DNA from 3 places in the Pseudomonas sp. MOIL14HWK12:I2 genome. Region 1 is predicted to be linked to each of the others. Evidence: riboswitches for the same ligand, from Rfam matches in the RefSeq annotation. Region 1 holds a riboswitch; each other region holds the start of a gene.
The links. Region 1 has a riboswitch for cobalamin ahead of PSK12I2_RS0113335 (ABC transporter substrate-binding protein). Riboswitches for the same ligand answer to the same signal wherever they lie in the genome.

Region 1 (6,131 bases):
GGCCGGCGAGGCGATGATGGGCGGCGCGGCCAGTGGCGGCAGGCCGGTGGCGTGAGCGGTGCGGTTATCGTCCATCGACCCTATCCTCGGCAGGCTTTTGATCGATTATCGAGCGAGGGGGCGATTATCGCAATCGCATTTCTGCCGACACCCGCAGACGCGCAGGGGCATCCAGGTGCATGCTGAGGCTTCCCGCCCAGCCGCCTGGATGCCTGTCGATGAAGACCCTGGAAGATCATCTCAGCCAGTACGCGAGCTACCACCGCGATCCGCGCAATATCGCCAGCCACTTCCCCGGCATCCTGCTGATCGTGCTGGCGGTGGCCATCCTGCTGTCCCGACCGGTCTTTACCTTGGCCGGCTGGCCGCTGTCACCCGCGGCGCCGGTGGCCGGTGCGGTGGCGCTCTTCTATCTGCGCCTGGATCGGCCGCTGGGGCTGCTGATGAGCGTCCTGCTCGCGCTCGCCCTCTGGCTGGGCGCCGCGCTGGCGGCCCAGACCACGGGTGTCTGGCTGGCCTGGGGGCTGGGTCTGTTCCTGGTCGGCTGGGCCATCCAGTTCGTCGGCCACCACTACGAGGGGCGCAAGCCGGCCTTTCTCGACGACCTGGCCGGCCTGGCCATCGGTCCGCTGTTCATCGCCACCGAAGCCGTCTTCTGGCTGGGCGGTCGCCAGCAGCTCAGGCAGGCGATCGAAGAACGGGCCGGCCCGGTGCGGCGCCGTCAGCCCAGCCGATAGCGGATCGACGGCCGACCGTCGGGACCGTCCAGCGTCACCTGCGCCCTCACCCCCCAGACCTGCTGGATCAGCGCGGCCGTCAGCACCTCGCCGGGGGCGCCTTCGGCGACCAGGCGGCCGTCGCGCAGCACCGCCAGGCGATCGCAGAACAGCGCGGCCAGGTTGAGATCGTGGATGGCCAGCACGCAGGTCGCCGGCAGGCGGCGGACCAGGTCGAGGATCTCCAGCTGGTGCTGGATGTCGAGGTGGTTGGTGGGTTCGTCCAGCAGCAGTTCGCTGGGCTCCTGGGCCAGGGCGCGGGCGATCTGGGCGCGCTGGCGCTCGCCGCCGGAGAGGCTGTGCCAGCGCCGTGCCGCCTTGTCGACCAGGCCGACCTGAGCCAGGGCGCGCTGGCAGACCTCGGCGTCGCGCGCGCTCCAAGCATCGAGCAGGCCACGATGGGGCGTACGCCCCAGGCGCACCACTTCGGCCACCGACAGATCGGCCTCGGTACCGGCCTGCTGCTCCACTAGGGCGACCCGGCGCGCCAGGTCGCGCCGGCGCAACTCGGCCAGCGGCGTCCCGTCGAGACTGACCCTACCCTCCTCCGGCCGCCGCAGCCCCGCCAGCAGCCGCAGCAGACTGGACTTGCCCGAGCCATTGGGGCCGAGCAGTCCGAGCACCCCACCGGGCGGCACCGCGAGGGTCACCCCGGCGAGGATCGGCTGGCCGCCGGCGCTCCAGGCCACGTCGCGCGCAGCGAGGCTCATCGGACCTCCCGTGCGCGATAGAGGATGAAGGCGAAGGCCGGGGCACCGACCAGGGCGGTGACCACGCCGATGGGCAGGGTCTGCTTGGCCACCAGGGTGCGGGCGACGATGTCGGCCAGCACCATGAACAGCGCGCCGATCAGGGCGCAGGTGGGCAGCAGCCGGCCATGCCCCGGACCGACCAGGAAACGCGCCACATGGGGGATCACCAGGCCGACGAAGCCCACCGCGCCCACCAGGCTGACCAGGCAGGCGGTGATCAGGCCGGTGACGGCCAGCAGCAGCAGGCGCAGCGGTCCCACCGCCACCCCGAGGCTGGCGGCGGCGTCTTCGCCAAAGGCGAAGGCATCCAGCGCCCGGGCGCAGGCCAGGCACACCAGCAGCCCGGCGAGCACCACCCCGGCGGCCAGCCAGACATCCGGCCAGCGCACCCCGGCCAGGCTGCCGAGCAGCCAGAACATCACGCTGCGCGCCTGCTCGGCATTGGCCGCGGTGGCGACGATATAGGCGGTCAGGGCATTGAACAGCTGGGAAGCCGCCACCCCGGCGAGGATGATGCGGGTACTGCCGCCGCTGCCGAGAAAGGGCAGCACCACGGCGAAGGCCAGCACCGCGCCGAGAAAGGCACCCAGGGACACGCCAAGCACCCCGCCACCGACGCCCAGCAGCATCACCAGCACCGCGCCGGTGGAGGCGCCGGCCGACAGCCCCAGCACATAGGGCTCGGCCAGGGCGTTGCGCAGCAGCGCCTGAAGGATGGCGCCGGAGACCGCCAGGCCCGCACCGCAGCAGGCGGCCACCAGGGCGCGACTGAGGCGGTATTCCCAGACGATGCCCTGGACGATGCGCTCCACCGGATAGGGCCCCAGGCCGAGGCCGTTGGCGATGGCCTGCAGACTGGTCAGGGGCGCGATGGGCATCTCGCCGAAGGACGCCGCCAGCACCACGCTCGCCGCCAGCGCCAGCACCGCGGCCAGGCCCAGCAGCCAGCGCCAGGGCCGGGCGCCTTCGGCCGCCAGGGGCAGACTCATGGTTGCGGCTTGGCCAGGTCGGCGGCCAGGGCCTCGACGCTGTCCACCACCCGCAGCGAGGGATTGAGGGTCGGGGCATCCACCACCAGCAGGTGATTCTCGCGTACCGCGCGCAATTCGCGGGTCAAGGGATCGCTGCGCAGGAAGGCCAGCTTCTTGTCCACGTCATCGGCCGGGTAGAGACGCCGGTCCATGCGCGCCACGACGATATAGTCAGGGTCCAGGCTGGCGATGCGCTCCCAGCTCACCGCCGGCCATTCCTCGGCGCTGTCGACCACGTTGCGCAGCCCCAGGGCCCGGGCGATCCAGGCCGGCGCACCGAGGTTGCCGGCGACCCAGGGATCCCCTTCCAGCCGCGGACTGGAAAACCAGAACAGCACCGAGCGGCCCTGCACCCCGGCGGCTTTGGCCTGCTCGCCCGCGACGGCGATACGGCGGTCCATGTCGGCGACCAGACGCTCGCCGGCCGGCTGCACATCGAGGATGGCCGCCAGCTCGCGGGCTTCGCGGGTCACCAGCTGCATGTCGAAGGGCGCGCTGCGGCTGCCATCGCTGTTGGAATCGGCGGTCACCGCCTTGCCCTCGCAATCGCTGGGCGCCACATAGGCGGCGATGCCCAGCTTGGCGAAGCGCGGGAAGTCCGCCACCTCGCCACCGGGGCCGACGTGATAGGTGTACTGGGCCGCCACCAGGTCCGGCCGGGTGCCGACCACGGCCTCGAAGCTGGGGGCGTTGTCGGCCAGCCGCGGAATGCCCTTGCCCGCCGCCTGCAGGTCCGCGGGCAAGCCGCCGAACCAGACGCCGGTGCCCACCAGCCGCGCGCCCACGCCCAGGCGCAAGAGCAACTCGGTGCTGGCCTGACCGAGGCTGACCAGCCGCTGGGGCGCGCGCTCGAAGACCAGTTCACGACCGCAGTTGTGCACGGTCAGCGGATAGGCGGTGGCCGCCTGGGTGGTGAGAGAGGCAACGGACAACAGGCCGGCGGCGATCAGCGGCAGAAGACGGCGAAACATGGACTCTCCTTGGGATGACGCGTCCCTTGTGGATGTTGGGTAGTCCCTGGCAAGGTCTGGCTCGCCTCCTGGGTTCCGTACGAAAATTGCCTGCGCTCGGTGATGCTTCGTTGGAAAACGCTTCGGAATGCTCATTTACGTTTCGTAAACTCCGCTTCCTCAGCCTTTTCCGCCTCGCCTGACCGTCGCTCGGCGACTTTTCGTACGGAACCTCGAAGACTCACAGTGGCGCGACCGCGCCGGAGTTGCACCGGCTTCTCGCCAGGGAACAGGAAGGTCGCCGAGGGTGAGCCAGCGGCGACCAGGATTCAAGCACTAAATGTTACTTTATAACAATTCCGGATCGTACCAGCGCGGCGTATAGACCCACTCGCCGCCATCGGCCCGCGGGAAACGCCGGGTATGGCTGGAGCCGAGGATCACCAGGGTGCGTGAATCCACCATGTCGCTGCGCAGCGCGCCGAGGCTGGTGTATTCGAGACCACCACCGGGACGGCCGACGTCGCGGCCGAGGATCACCGGGGTGTTCGCCGGACGGCAGCTGCGCAGGACGTCCAGCGCCCGCTCCAGCTGATGCGGCCGGGCCTTGGAGATGGGGTTGTAGAAGGCCATGGCCAGGTCGGCCGCGGCGGCCTGGCGCAGGCGCTGCTCGATCACCGCCCAGGGCTTGAGGTTGTCGGACAGGGAGATCAGGCAGAAGTCGTGGCCCAGGGGCGCGCCGGCCAGGGCGGCGCTGGCCATGGCCGCGGTGATGCCCGGGAGGATCTCCAGCTCCACCGCCGCCCAGCGCGGATCGTCGGCGCCTTCCAGCACCTCCAGCACCGCGGCGGCCATGGCGAAGACGCCTGGATCGCCGGACGACACCATGACCACCTGGCGCCCGCTGGCGGCCAGTTCAAAGGCGTGGCGGGCGCGCTGCAATTCTTCGCGGTTGTCGCTGGCATGGGCCAGCTGATCCGGGCGCAAGGGACCGGCCATCTGCACGTAGGTGGCGTAGCCGAGCACGTCCTGAGCCTGGTCCAGGGCGCGGCGCACCACGGGTGCCATGAGCTCCGCCGCGCCGGGGCCGAGGCCCACCACGCTGAGGCGCCCACGGCGCTGGCCCAGGTCCTCGGCGTCCAGCGGCCGGTCATGCAGGTGCAGGGCGAGGCCCTGGGTCTGGGCCCGCGCCACCGACGCCCGGGCGAAGTCCGGGGTGCGGGCGTCGACGAATCTCAGGGGTACGGCCAGCGTCTGGCTCAGCTCGGCGAGACCGGGCGCGGCCATGTCTTCCGCCCGCGCCAGCAGCAGCGCCACGGCGCCCGGCGCATAGCCGGCGCTGGCGAGCAGCGCGGTGACGGCGGCGGCCGTGGCATCGGCGCGTACCGCCACCAGCACGGCGCGGGGATGGATCAGCAGGGTGTGGTCGTCAGCGCTGGCCAGTGGCGAGACCAGGATGCGCTGCCGCGCCGCGGGATCGCGGGCCAGGGGCACCGCGTCCAGCCAGGGCGCCTCGCCCTCGATGCGTACCGGGGCGCCGGCCAGCAGATCGGCCACCCGGTGCTTGGCCACGTCGACATCGGCCAGGGCATAGCCGGCCGGCGGATCGAGCAGGCAGGTGCCGAATCTCAGTTCGCCACTGGTGGTGATGGCCGGGGCCACGTTCAGCAGCGTACCGAGCTGACGGGCCAGGCGATTGGCGCCGGCCAGGCCGCCCAGCAGCGGCACCACGGCGCTGCCGTCTTCGGCCACGGCCAGCACCGGCGGCTCGGCGGTCTTGTCGTCCAGCAAGGACGCCAGGCTGCGGATGACGATGCCGGCGGCGCAGAGCACCAGCAGCGGGCGCTGCTGCCGATAGAGGTCACGCAGGTGATCGCCGAAGGCGCTGTAGCTGACGTCGCCCTCGACCCGCCCGGCCAGGCCATGCACCAGGCTGCCCGGCAGGCCGGCCTGCAAGCGGCGGGCGGTGGCCAGGGCGCCGGGACCGAGGATGACGATGGCCGGGCTCAACCCTTCCATTTCACCCCCGGCACCACCACCAGCGAGAAATACGGCGAGGCCATGGGGTCGACGGCGTCCAGCGCGACGATGCGCTGATTGTCCATGGTGGCGCGCTCGATGTAGCGGGCGCGCTCGTCCAGACCCAGCTCACGCAGCACTTGGCGCACCTTCTCGAAGTTGCGACCGAGCTTCATCACCACGGCGGCGTCGGCGCTGGCCAGGCGCGCCTTGAGTTCTTCCGCGGAGAGCACCCCGGAGAGCACCGTCAGGGTCTGGTTGCGATAGACCAGCGGCAGGCCGAGCATGGCCACGCCGCCGAGCATGGAGCAGACCCCCGGCACCACCTGGGCCTCGTAGCGCTCGGCCAGGCGATCGTGCAGGTACATGTAGGAGCCGTAGAAGAAGGGATCGCCCTCGCAGATCACCGCCACGTCGCGACCGGCGTCCAGGTGATCGGCCACCTGGACGGCGGCGGTGTCGTAGAAGTCGGCGATCACCGTCTCGTAGGACAGCGGCGGCGCCAGCTTCTCGGTGGTCACCGGATAGACCAGCGGCAGGCGCTGCTGGCCGTCCAGCAGATAGCCCTCGATGACGCCATAGGCATTGCCGCCCTGGCCCGCG
Region 2 (6,131 bases), on a different contig from region 1:
GGGCGGTGGACGATGCTGGGACCGAGCCAGCGGCCGATGACATAGGAGCAGATGTCGCCGAGGATGGCGCCGACGATGGCGGCCAGCACCAGCGGCACCGGCGAGAGCACCCCGGAGCCGGCCAAGCCGCCGACCACCAGCAGCAGCGCCGTGGCCGGAATGAAGACGCCCAGCAGCACCAGGGACTCGCCAAAGGCGAGCAGGCCGACGAGCAGCGGTGCCCAGGCCTGGTGGGTTTCGATAAAGCCAAGCAGCGATTGCGTCAGGGATTCCATGGGAGGCCACTCTTGCCGAAAGTCCTAAGACTACGCGGCGCCCGTGGCCTGCCAGCCGTTTCAACAGCTTGAATCAATTTCCATTGCTGGAAGTGCGCGCGAGCGCGCATAGGCGTCCCGGTCGGACGCCTCAGCCTTCCGCGAGGGCGTCCTGCGCGGCCTGCCAGCGCAGTGCGTGACGCTCGCCGACGACGAAACGATCGCCCTGGAAGTCCCAGCGCTCCACGTCCACGGTCTTCTCCGTTCCTTCGCCGACCAGCAGGCGATTGAAGGAGTTGGGCGAGGTGCCGCGCACGCGCGATGAGAGGGCGGTGCCGGCCTGCACGATCCAGACCTCGCGGGGGAGGGTGGGGTACTGGCGACTCAGCGGCAGCACATAGGGCAGGTGGATATGGCCGCCCATCACCAGATCCAGGCCGGCATCGGCCCAGGTGGCCAGGGCGTGATCGGCATTGTGCTGCAGATTGCTCAGGTCGCTGAGTTCGAGGGCGCCGAAGGGCTGGTGGGCGATGACGATGCGCAACTTGCCCGGGCCTGCGCGGCGCAGGCGTTCGGCGACGCGCTCAATCTGCTCGGTGCTCACCGCGCCATCCTTGTGGCGTCGCGGGGCGGTGGTGTTGAGTCCGACCAGCAGGAGCTCGTCGTTCTCGAAACTGGGCTCGAGGTCCTGGCCGAAATGGCGGCGATAGTTGCCATAGGGCGTCAGGAAACGAGCGAAGACATTGTACAGCGGCAGGTCGTGATTGCCCGGGATCACCAGGGTGCGGGGAATGCCGTAGCTTTCCAGGCGTTCGACGAAGGTCTTGGCGGCGGCGAATTGCTCGCGCCGGGCGCGCTGGGTGATGTCCCCGGAAAGGATGAGGACATCGGCGCCGTGTTCGCGGACATGGGCTTCCAGGGCCGCGACCACGGCGGGTTGCTCGGTGCCGAAGTGGGTATCGGAGATTTGCAGGAGGGTCGTCATGAGGACCTGGTTTCCAACGGATTCCCCTTTACGACCGCAACGGACGCCAAGCTATCCGGCGAAGGCTAGTTAGACTTCGCCGTCGTGGTGCCAGGCGTCATGCAGATCGGAGGCGTTGGCTTCGCCGACTTCGGCGCGGGCCTTGAGCCAGTCCAGCAGCGCGGTACGGTCTTCCGCGGTGGGCGAGGTGTAGCGCTTGTTGGCCATGATGGTGCCTTCGACCCAGGCGTTGTCGAAGCCGCCGATGTAGTCCAGCTTGCGCTCTTCGACGTAGTCGATGAAGTCGCCCAGGAAGGTGTCCAGATCGTCTTCGCTGAGTTCGTTCTTGAAGCTCACCTTGATTTCAAAGGCCAGTTCCTGGAATTCGCCCAGGTACTGCTTCTTGCGCAGGCGACGCTTCATGCGGCTCAAACGGGGATCTTGGTTGGTATCGGTCATGGCGAAGGCCTGGATATCGATGAAAGGGCGGGCATTATCCCTGGCGTCGCCGGGTAATGCCAATGCCGAACGCCCGAGCGGCGGCTTCCTGTGCGGGATTCGGCTGCGACCAGAGCGCGCAGCACGGCAGCCGGCGCTCAGCGGATACGGTTATCGGCAGCCGCCTCAGGCGGCCATGGCCGCGCAGGCGTCGGCGCAGGCTGCGCAGGCCCGGGCGCAGGCCTGGCAATGCTCAGCCTTGTGCTTGCCGCATTCGGCGGCGCAGGCACGGCAGGTGGCCAGGCACAGGGCGCAGGCTTCGGCGATGCGGTCGCTGCCGCGCTGCATGAAGGTGGCGGCCAGGCGGCAGGCGTCGGCGCAATCGCGATCCAGACGGACGCAGTCACGCATCATGTCCAGATTGGCTTCGCCCAGGCAGGCGCTGGCGCAGGTTTCGCAGGCGGCGGCGCAATCGAGGCAGGCCTTGATGCAGGCGGCGAGGGTGGCATCGTTCATCCGGTAGCTCCTGGCGGTGGGTGTCTAGGGTGGACCCGTCCGCGCGACGCCGAGTTCGGGCGGCGCCATCGATTGACGCTCTCCCGGCTAGTCCGTACCCTGCGCCCTTGCACGTGGTGCCCCGCCTGGAGCGGGGTGAAACAGGGAAGCCGGTCGAGCCGGCGCTGCCCCCGCAACGGTAGTTGAGCAGTAGCTGCGCGATGCCCACTGGCCCTGGCCGGGAAGGGGCGCAGCGGATGCCCTTAGGGCATCGGCTCACCAGCCCGGAGACCGGCCACGCTTGCGTTCATCTCGGCGATGCGGAGGGCGTCGCGCGGCGTCGCCACCTGCCTTGCGCGGGCGGCGTCTCTGCCCGTTTCTCCGCCGCGCCCGCACCCGGAGAACCATCCATGACCGACACCCCCGATTCGACCAGCCCCGAGCGCGACGAGCGCCACCGCGCGCGCATGGTGCGCAAGAAGGCGGTGATCGACGCCCGCATCGCCGAAGCCCAGGACGAACGCGGCCTGCTGCTGGTGCATACCGGCATCGGCAAGGGCAAGAGCAGCTCCGCCTTCGGCATGGCGGCGCGCGCCCTCGGCCACGGCATGAAGGTGGGCGTGGTGCAGTTCATCAAGGGCCGCCGCGATACCGGCGAGCAACTCTTCTTCAAGCGGTTCCCGGACGAGGTGCGCTACCACGTCATGGGTGAGGGCTTCACCTGGGACACCCAGGACCGGGCCCGCGACCTGCAGTCGGCGGCCGCGGCCTGGGCGGTGGCGGTGGAGCTCTTGCGCGATCCGGCCATCGGCCTGGTGCTGCTGGACGAACTCAACATCGCCTTCAAGCATGGCTACCTGGAGGTCGACCAGGTGCTGGCCGACCTGGCCGGGCGTCCGGCTCATCAGCACGTGGTGGTGACCGGCCGCGGTGCGCCACAGGCATTGGTCGAGGCCGCCGACACCGTGACCGACATGAGTCTGGTCAAGCACGCCTTCCAGGCCGGCGTCCGCGCCCAGCAGGGCATCGAATGGTAGGCGAGACGCGGCATTGCCCGGCGCTGCTGATCGCCGCCCCGGCCTCGGGTCAGGGCAAGACCAGCGTCACCGCGGCCCTGGCCCGGCTGCACGCCCGCCAGGGGCGGCGGGTACGGGTGTTCAAGTGCGGCCCGGACTTTCTCGATCCGATGATTCTGGCCCGCGCCAGCGGCGCGCCGGTTTACCAGCTCGATCTGTGGATGATCGGCGAGGCCGAGAGCCGGCGCCTGCTGTGGGAAGCGGCGGGGGAGGCGGATCTCATCCTCATCGAAGGCGTCATGGGGCTGTTTGACGGCCAGCCCTCCGCGGCCGACCTCGCCGAGCGCTTTGGCGTACCGGTGCTGGGCGTGATCGACGCCGCCGGACTGGCGCAGACCTTTGGCGCCCTGGCCTATGGCCTCGCCCATTACCGGCCGAGTCTGCCCTTCGCCGGGGTGCTGGCCAATCGCAGCGGCAGTCCGCGGCAGACCCAGCTGATCCGCGGCAGCCTGCCGGCGGGCATGACCTTCTTTGGTAGCCTGCCGCGCGATGCCGGCATCGAATTGCCGAGTCGTCACCTGGGGCTGATCCAGGCCGACGAGGTCACCGACCTGGATCGCCGTCTGGACATGGCGGCCGATGCCCTGGGCGCCAGTTCCGACATCGAATTGCCGCCGCCCGTGGCCTTCGCCGCGCCGGAGCCGACCGCGGTCGAGCCACTGCTAGCCGGAGTGCGGATTGGCGTGGCCCGGGATGCGGCGCTAGCCTTCATCTACCAGGCCAACCTGGATCTCTTGCGCGCCCTGGGCGCCGAGCTGCAGTTCTTTTCCGTGCTGGCCGACACGACGCTGCCGGCGGTGGACAGCCTTTATCTGCCGGGCGGCTATCCCGAGCTGCACCTGCAGACGCTGTCCAACAACCTGGGCATGCGCGCGGCCATCCGCGCCCACCACGCAGCGGGCAAGCCGATCCTCGCCGAGTGCGGCGGCATGCTCTATCTGCTCGACGAACTGACCGACAAGGCCGGCGAATCCGCCAGCCTGCTCGGGCTGCTGCCGGGCAGCGCGCGGATGCAGGCGCGACTCACCGCCCTGGCCCTGCAGTCGGTGGATTTCGAACAGGGCACCCTGCGCGGCCACACCTATCACCACTCCGCCCTGGAGTCACCCGAGACGCCCTGGGCGCGCGGGCTGTGCCCCAACGGCAAGGCGGTGGCCGAGGCGGTCTACCGAGACGGTCGCCTCACCGCCAGCTATATTCACTTCTACATGCCGTCGGCACCCGCCGCGGCCGCCGCGATGCTCAAGCCGTGACCACGACCCCCTATACCCCCGCCGACCAAGCCGCCGTCTACCGAGCCATCGCCGAGCGCCGCGACATGCGCCATTTCTGCGGTGGCGAGGTGCCTCCCGAACAACTGGCCCGTCTGCTGGGCGCTGCGCACCAGGCGCCCAGCGTCGGACTGATGCAGCCCTGGCGCTTCCTGCGCATCAGCGATCCAGCCCTGCGCCAGCGCCTGCACGAATTGGTGGAAGAAGAGCGCTGCGCCACCGCCGAGGCCCTTGGCGAGCGCAGCGACGACTTCATGAAGCTCAAGGTGCAGGGCATCCTCGACTGCGCCGAGGTGCTGGTGGCGGCGCTCATGGACGGCCGCGAAGCCCACGTCTTCGGCCGCCGTACCCTGCCGGAGATGGACCTGGCCTCGCTGTCCTGCGCCATCCAGAATCTCTGGCTGGCCGCCCGCTGCGAAGGCCTGGGCATGGGCTGGGTGTCGCTGTTCGAACCGGAAGCCGTGCGCAGCCTGCTGGAGATGCCGGAAGGCGCCCAGCCGGCGGCCATCCTCTGCTTGGGGCCGGTGGAAGCCTTCTACCCGCGGCCCATGCTGGAAGAGGAGGGCTGGCGCCAGGGGCGGCCGCTGGAGGAACTGGTCTTCGAGAACCGCTGGGGCCAGAAGCCATGATGCTGGCCTTCGCGGTCGTCGGCGGCATGCTGCTCGACCTGCTGCTCGGCGAACCCCGCCGCGCCCATCCCCTGGTCCTGTTCGGGCGCCTGGCCGATAGCCTGGAGGCCCGCTTCAATCCCGGCGGGCGCGGCTGGCGCAGCCATGGCGTGATGGCCTGGAGCCTGGCCGTGTTGCCTTGGGTGCTGCTCACCGCCTTGCTCTGCCAGATCGGCTGGCTGGCCTGGATCATCCAGCCCCTGGCGCTGTATCTGGCCGTGGGACTGCGCAGCCTGGGCGAGCACGCCGAGCCGGTGGCGCGCGCCCTGCAACGCAACAACCTGCCCGAGGCGCGGCGTCGGGTCGGCTATCTGGTCAGTCGCGAAACCAGCGAGCTGGACGAGACCGCCGTGGCCCGCGCCGCCACCGAATCGGTGCTGGAGAACGGCAGCGATGCGGTCTTCGCCGCGCTGTTCTGGTTCGCCCTGCTCGGCGCACCCGGCGTGGTGCTCTATCGCCTGGCCAATACCCTGGACGCCATGTGGGGCTATCGCACGCCGCGCCTGGAGCGTTTCGGCTGGGCCGCGGCGCGCCTGGACGATGTCCTCAACTATATCCCCGCGCGCCTGGTGGCCCTGACCTATGCCGGCCTCGGCCGTTTCTGGAGCGCCATCGAAAGCTGGCGGACCCAGGCGCCGCTGTGGGACAGCCCCAACGCCGGCCCGGTGATGGCGGCCGGTGCCGGTGCCCTGGGCGTGAGCCTGGGCGGTCCGGCCCGCTACCACGGCGAGTGGCACGAGCGCCCGGTGCTGGGCCGTGGCCCGGCGCCGACCTTCCTGGCCATCACCCGCGCCCTGAAATTGGTCCGCCGTGGCGCCTGGTTGTGGACCGCACTGATCGCCCTGGGAGGACTGCTGCTTGCTTGAGCACGGCGGTCGCCTGAGGCGCGCGGCGCGCACCTACGACATTCCCCTGGGCGACTGGCTGGACCTGTCCACCGGCCTGGCTCCCTGGCCCTGGCCGCT
Region 3 (6,131 bases), on a different contig from region 1:
ATATGCATGGCCAGGTCGCGGGCACCCAGACCCTGGGGATTCTCCAGCCAGCGCTCGTGATTGTCCTGGGCGCAGATGGCCTGGAGCACCGGCACCGGGCGACGGAACGGCGTCAGATTCGGCCGCTCCGGACTGGACTGGGCGAAGCCGGTGGTATTGAGGATCAGGGCGGCGCTGGTCTCGTCCAGCAGCCGCTCCACCTCCTCCAGACAGGCCGGCTCCTTGAGACTGGCCACGGCGATAGGCAACGGATTCAGCCCTTCGGCGGCCAGCTGCTGGCAGAAGACGTCGACGAAGGCGGTGTTGGCCGACTGCAGATGGGTGCGATAGAACAGCAGCGCCGCGGTCGGCCAATCCGGTCGCCAGTGCTGGCGCCAGCCGTCCAGACCCAGGCCTTCCGGCTGATAGACCGCCACCCGCGGCAATTCCCGTGGCGGCTGGTAGGTGTAAGGGGCACCCAGGCATTCGGCCGCCAGGCAGTGCAGGAAATCCCGGGCATTGCCCAGCCCTCCCTGGCGCAGATAGCGCCACAGCCGTTCGGCCAGGTCCGGCGCCACCGTACCCAGGGCCATCAGCTCAGGATCGGGCCGATCGCAGCCGGGTACCGCGATCAGGGTCAGCCCCCGCGCGGCCAACTCGGCCAGCCGTTCCATGCCATAACGCCAGTAACCCTGGCCGCCGTGCAGGGAGATGAACACCACCCGAGCCTGGCTCAGCACCTCCTCGACATAGAGGTCCACCGAGGCGTGGTTCTGCAACTGCATGGGATTGGCCAGGCGCAGACTCGGATAGTCCTCGTCCAGGCTACGGGTCGCCTCCGCCAGCAGAGCCAGGTGCGAATCGCCACTGCAGAGCACGACGATCTCACCGGGCGTCTGCGCCAGGTGGGCGATGCCGTCGTCGGGGACGAAGCCGCCCGGCTGGGTACGCAGCAGATGCATCTGGCGTCAGGCGACCGCGGCGCGCAACTGGGCGGTGATGGCCGCCTGGTCCAACTCCTGGCCGATCAGCACCAGCTGGGTGCTGCGAGTCTCATCGGTCTTCCAGGGGCGGTCGAAGTGCTTGTCGAAGCGGGTGCCGACCCCCTGGACCAGCAGTCGCAGCGGCTTGCCGGCGATGGCCGCGAAGCCCTTCACCCGCAGCACACCATGGGTCTTGACCACCTCGGCCAGGGCCGCCAGCAGGGTCGCCTCGGCCACCTCGGGCAGCTGGACGCCGAAGGAGTCGAATTCGTCGTGATCGTGGTCTTCATGACCTTCGAGGTCATGGTGGGTGGGACGGCTGTCGATATGGGCCTCGGATTCGGCCTGCAGCCCCAGCAGAACCGACAGCGGCAGCACGCCGCGACTGGCTTCCACCACCTTGACCGCCGGCGGCAACTCCTCGGTGACCTCGGCACGTACCCGCGCCAGGGCCTCGGCATCCAGGCCATCGGCCTTGTTGAGGATCACAAGATCGGCGCTGGCGAGCTGGTCTTCGAACAACTCGTGGAGCGGCGATTCATGGTCGAGGTTGGGGTCCTGGCGGCGCTGGACGTCCACCTGCTCGGGATGGGCGGCGAAGGTGCCGGCCGCCACCGCGGGGCTGTCGACCACGGTGATCACCGCATCCACCGTGCAGGCGTTGCGGATCTCCGGCCACTGGAAGGCCTGCACCAGGGGCTTGGGCAGGGCCAGGCCACTGGTCTCGATGAGGATATGGTCGATGTCGCCGCGGCGGGCCACCAACTCCTTCATCACCGGGAAGAATTCTTCCTGCACGGTGCAGCACAGGCAGCCGTTGGCCAGTTCGAAGACGCGGCCCTGGGCCTCTTCCTCGGTACAGCCGATGCTGCACTGGCGCAGGATTTCACCGTCGATGCCCAGCTCGCCGAATTCGTTGACGATCACCGCGATGCGGCGGCCTTCGGCGTGGTCGAGCATGTGTCGCAGCAGGGTGGTCTTGCCGGAACCGAGGAAGCCGGTGACGATGGTGACGGGGGTCTTGGCCAGGGTTTTCATGGGCTGCCATTAGAGAGAAAGCGAAAGAAGACGGGCAGGCATGCCAGGCGCTCGCGCCGCGGCGAGGCCCCAATGGCAGCCCGGATCACCCCGCCCGGTTGCGTGTTCGAAACGTGGCGAGGCAGGTCTCCTGGCTCGCGGCGCCCGGCTCCGGCCTTCCCGCGTGAGCAGTGGCCTTAGAGCGTGTTCATAATTTCGCGAGCTAGAGTCAAACAAGGCGAAGATGCTTGAGGAAGCGGAGTTTACGAATGGTAAATGAGCATTCCGAAAGCAGCTTCAACGCAGTTTGGCCGACGCGCAGCAAATTATGAACAGGCTCTAGTGGAGAGGCTAAAAACGCCGCTTACAGTTGCGGGGGCAGCCGCGGTTTCGCACCGCGTTCCCTTTCAAGCTCTTGCCGACAAGAGCACCTCGGAACGCGACAGGCTACGAGCGCCCCGCCGGGGTGTCAATCGGCCAGACTTGACCGGCGGACGAGGCGCGTGGTCTGCTCGCTGCTGCTTCAGGTGTCGCGACTCCGCCATGGGTCGCGGTGAAACGGGAAGCCGGTCCGAGTCCGGCACTGCCCCCGCAACGGTAGACGAGCGCAGGATCACAGAGCCACCCGGCCGGCAAGTCTGGGGAAGGCGATCCTGGTAGTTGCAGCCTGCAACCCTCGTGAGTCCGGAGACCGGCCTGCTGCTTTCAAGCAACCCGCGGTGGGCGGTCGTGCTGGACGGCGGCCGCCTGCGGCTCGCTGCCTCGGCGCGTCCCTGCCGCTTGGAATCCGAGGCCCTGCCATGACCGCTACCCGCTCGACCACCGCCCTGCCCCAGACCAGTACCCGCACCCAGCGCCTGACCGCCACCCTGCTCGCCTGCCTGCTCGGCCTGGGCCTGGTGCTTCTGGCCGGTTTCTCCCATGTCGAGGCGCTGCACAACGGCGCCCACGATACCCGCCATAGCGAAGGCTTCCCCTGCCACTAAAAGGAGTTCGCCATGTTCCAGCGTATTGCCTTCAGTGCCGGCGTGGCCGGCCTCCTTGCGGCCCTGTTGCTGAGTGCCCTGCAAAGCCTGTGGCTGACCCCGCTCATCCTCCAGGCGGAAACCTACGAGGTCCAGACCGAGGCGCCCGCCATGGCCGGACAGCATCATCATGGTGAAGAAGCAGCCTGGACGCCGGCGGATGGCTGGCCGCGAACCCTGTCGACCTTTGGCGGTAACCTGGTGGTGGCGGTAGGCTTCGGCCTGATCCTGGCGGGCCTGTTCAATCTAAGAGGCCCGACCCGCCTGCACCAGGGCCTGCTGTGGGGCCTGGCCGGCTATGCCACCTTTTGCCTGGCGCCCAGCCTCGGCCTGCCGCCGGAGCTACCCGGCACGGCCGCGGCGGATCTCACCCTGCGTCAAGCCTGGTGGCTGGGCACTGCCGGTGCCACTGCCGCGGCGCTCGCGCTCCTGGCGTTCACTCGCCATCCCGGCTTCAAGATCGCCGCCCTCGAGCTGCTGCTCATTCCCCATCTGCTGGGTGCGCCCCAACCCGTCGCCCAGGCGAGCCTGGCACCGGAGGCCTTGCAACGGCACTTCCAGATCGCCGTGCTGGCCAGCAACCTGCCGTTCTGGCTGCTCCTGGGACTCGCCTGCAGCTGGCTGTTCCATCGCCAGGCGCCTCAGGCCTGATGGCGCTGGTCCTGGGCCTGGGTTGCCGCCGGGGCTGTTCGGTGGAGGAGCTGACCGCGCTGGCCCTGGCAGTGCTGCAGGAGGCCGGCTGCGACCCCAACGCCCTGACGGCGCTGGCGACGGTGGACCGCCGTGTGGAGGAAAACGCACTGCAACACCTGGCCCAGCGCTGGCAACTGCCCTTGCAGGGCTTCTCCGCCGAACGTCTGGCGCAACAGGAGGGCATCGCCGCGCCGAGTGCGGTCGCCTTGCAACACACCGGCAGTCCCAGCGTGGCTGAAGCCGCGGCCCTGGCTGCGGCCGGTGAAGGCGCCCGGTTGCGGGTCGGCAAGCGCAAGAGCGCGGCCGCGACGGCAGCGCTGGCTTACGCCTGAGCGACCCCTTCCGCATCAGTGTCTCTGACCCGGGCGCGGACATGGATGGGGCTGAAGGGCTCGTTCTGCACCAGCTCCACCAGGGACTCCTTGACCAGCTCGAGGATGGCCATGAAGGTCACCACCACCCCGAGCCGGCCTTCATCCAGGGTGAACAGCGCCACGAAGGGTACGAAGGCGCCATCCTTGAGGCGCTCCAGCACCTGACTCATGCGCTCGCGGGTGGACAGCACCTCGCGGGTCACCTGGTGACTCTCGAACAGGTCGGCGCGGCGCAGGACCTCGCCCATGGCCAGCAGCAACTCGCCCAGCTCCACCTCGGGTAGGAGCTTGCGCGCCCGCGCCTCGGGCGCCGGCAAGCTGGGCACCACGAAGTTGCGTCCCTCCCGCGGCAGGTCGTCGAGGTCCTCGGCGGCCTTCTTGAAGCGCTCGTATTCCTGCAGCCTGCGGATCAGTTCGGCGCGCGGGTCTTCCTCTTCGGCCTCCAGGCCTTCGGCGCGCGGCAGCAGCATGCGCGACTTGATCTCCGCCAGCATGGCGGCCATCAGCAGGTATTCGGCGGCCAGCTCCAGTTGCACCGCCTTCATCAGCTCGACGTAGCTCATGTACTGCCGGGTGATCTCGGCGACCGGAATGTCGAGGATGTCGATGTTCTGCTTGCGGATCAGATAGAGCAGCAGGTCGAGGGGCCCCTCGAAGGCTTCGAGAAAGACCTCCAGCGCATCCGGCGGAATGTAGAGGTCCTGGGGCAGTTCGGTGAAGGCCTCGCCATAGACCAGCGCCAGGCGCAGCTGCTCGGGCTCCAGCAGCTGGGGGTCCAGGGCTTCGCTCATGCTTCGATCATGAAGGGCGTGGGATCGCCGGCACCGACGCGGATCACTTCCGGCTCGTCGTCGGCCAGGCTGATCACGGTGGAGGGCTGCAGGCCACCCGGACCGCCCTCGATCACCAGGTCGACAAAATGCTCGAGACGCTCGCGGATCTCCCAGGCATCGCCCAGGGCTTCGTCATCCCCCGGCAGGATCAGGCTTACGCTCATCAGCGGCTCGCCCAGCGCCTCCAGCAGCGCCAGGGTGATGGGATGCTGGGGCACCCGCACGCCGATGGTGCGCCGCTTGGGATGCAGCAGCATGCGCGGCACCTCGCGGGTGGCATTGAGGATGAAGGTATAGGGCCCTGGTGTGTAGGCCTTGAGCAGGCGGAAGGCGCTGGTATCCACCTTGGCATAGATGCCCAGCTCGGAAAGATCGCAGCACACCAGGGTGAAGTTGTGCTTGTCGTCGAGCTGGCGGATGCGGCGGATACGCTCCACCGCGCTCTTCTCGCCGATACGGCAGCCCAGGGCATAGGACGAATCGGTGGGATAGGCGATGACACCGCCGGACTGAATGATTTCCACGGCCTGACGAATCAGCCGCGGCTGGGGATTCTGCGGATGAATCTCGATGAACTGGCTCATTGGGGTTCCCGATTCTGAGGGTACAGCGGTTGACTGAAGCGCGCCCAGAGGGGCGGCAGATCTTCGGGCAACGGGCGGTACATCCCCAGCTCCGACCAGTCGGCCGGCGCATGGAAATCGCTACCCGCACTGACCATCAGACCGAATTCCCGCGCCAGAATTGCCAGGGTGCCGACCTGCTCCGCCGGCTGCACGCCATTGACCACCTCGATGGCGTGGCCACCGCCGGTGACGAATTCGCCGATCAGCTTGCGCAGTTTGGTACGGGTGAAGCCATAGGCCAGCGGGTGGGCCAGACTGATCCATGCCTTGGCGCCCTTCAGGGTCGCCAGGGTTTCGGCCAGGGTCGGCCAGTGCTGCTTGACGTCGCCGAGCTTGCCGCCGCCCAGCCACTTGCGAAAGGCATCGCCGCGGTCTTCGACGAAGCCGGCCTGCACCAGGTATTCGGCGAAATGCGGCCGGGCCGGCGCATTGCGACTGTCACCCAGGGCCAGCTGCACCGCCCGGGCGCCGTCCAGGGTACCAGGCATGCCCTTGGCCGCCAGCCGCCGGTCGATTTCCCGGGCGCGTTCCCAGCGTCCCTCGTGCAGGGCCTCCAGCGCAGCGTTCAATTCGGGCGCCTCGAGGGCGAAGTTGTAGCCCA

Region 2: another riboswitch for cobalamin. It lies ahead of cobO (cob(I)yrinic acid a,c-diamide adenosyltransferase); the one in region 1 lies ahead of PSK12I2_RS0113335 (ABC transporter substrate-binding protein).
Region 3: another riboswitch for cobalamin. It lies ahead of cobW (cobalamin biosynthesis protein CobW); the one in region 1 lies ahead of PSK12I2_RS0113335 (ABC transporter substrate-binding protein).

What each region holds. Positions count from the first base shown of each region.
Region 1 covers NZ_AZOA01000014.1:55,527-61,657, forward strand. The annotation lists gene PSK12I2_RS0113310 (IclR family transcriptional regulator C-terminal domain-containing protein) at 1-75, opposite strand, end outside; gene PSK12I2_RS0113320 (DUF962 domain-containing protein) at 219-737, shown strand; gene PSK12I2_RS0113325 (ABC transporter ATP-binding protein) at 722-1,486, opposite strand; gene PSK12I2_RS0113330 (iron ABC transporter permease) at 1,483-2,517, opposite strand; gene PSK12I2_RS0113335 (ABC transporter substrate-binding protein) at 2,514-3,530, opposite strand; cobalamin riboswitch at 3,561-3,851, opposite strand; gene cobJ (precorrin-3B C(17)-methyltransferase) at 3,858-5,528, opposite strand; gene PSK12I2_RS0113345 (precorrin-2 C(20)-methyltransferase) at 5,516-6,131, opposite strand, start outside.
Region 2 covers NZ_AZOA01000003.1:174,069-180,199, reverse strand. The annotation lists gene PSK12I2_RS0100895 (DedA family protein) at 1-275, opposite strand, end outside; gene PSK12I2_RS0100890 (metallophosphoesterase) at 406-1,239, opposite strand; gene PSK12I2_RS0100885 (YggL family protein) at 1,309-1,677, opposite strand; gene PSK12I2_RS0100880 (four-helix bundle copper-binding protein) at 1,843-2,172, opposite strand; cobalamin riboswitch at 2,270-2,466, shown strand; gene cobO (cob(I)yrinic acid a,c-diamide adenosyltransferase) at 2,562-3,188, shown strand; gene PSK12I2_RS0100870 (cobyrinate a,c-diamide synthase) at 3,182-4,480, shown strand; gene bluB (5,6-dimethylbenzimidazole synthase) at 4,477-5,127, shown strand; gene cbiB (adenosylcobinamide-phosphate synthase CbiB) at 5,124-6,032, shown strand; gene cobD (threonine-phosphate decarboxylase CobD) at 6,025-6,131, shown strand, end outside.
Region 3 covers NZ_KI783313.1:412,761-418,891, forward strand. The annotation lists gene cobN (cobaltochelatase subunit CobN) at 1-941, opposite strand, end outside; gene cobW (cobalamin biosynthesis protein CobW) at 948-2,000, opposite strand; cobalamin riboswitch at 2,103-2,429, opposite strand; cobalamin riboswitch at 2,488-2,694, shown strand; gene PSK12I2_RS0118240 (CbtB domain-containing protein) at 2,780-2,965, shown strand; gene PSK12I2_RS0118245 (CbtA family protein) at 2,978-3,655, shown strand; gene PSK12I2_RS0118250 (cobalamin biosynthesis protein) at 3,655-4,029, shown strand; gene PSK12I2_RS0118255 (ScpA family protein) at 4,020-4,748, opposite strand; gene PSK12I2_RS0118260 (L-threonylcarbamoyladenylate synthase) at 4,859-5,488, opposite strand; gene PSK12I2_RS0118265 (PHP domain-containing protein) at 5,485-6,131, opposite strand, start outside.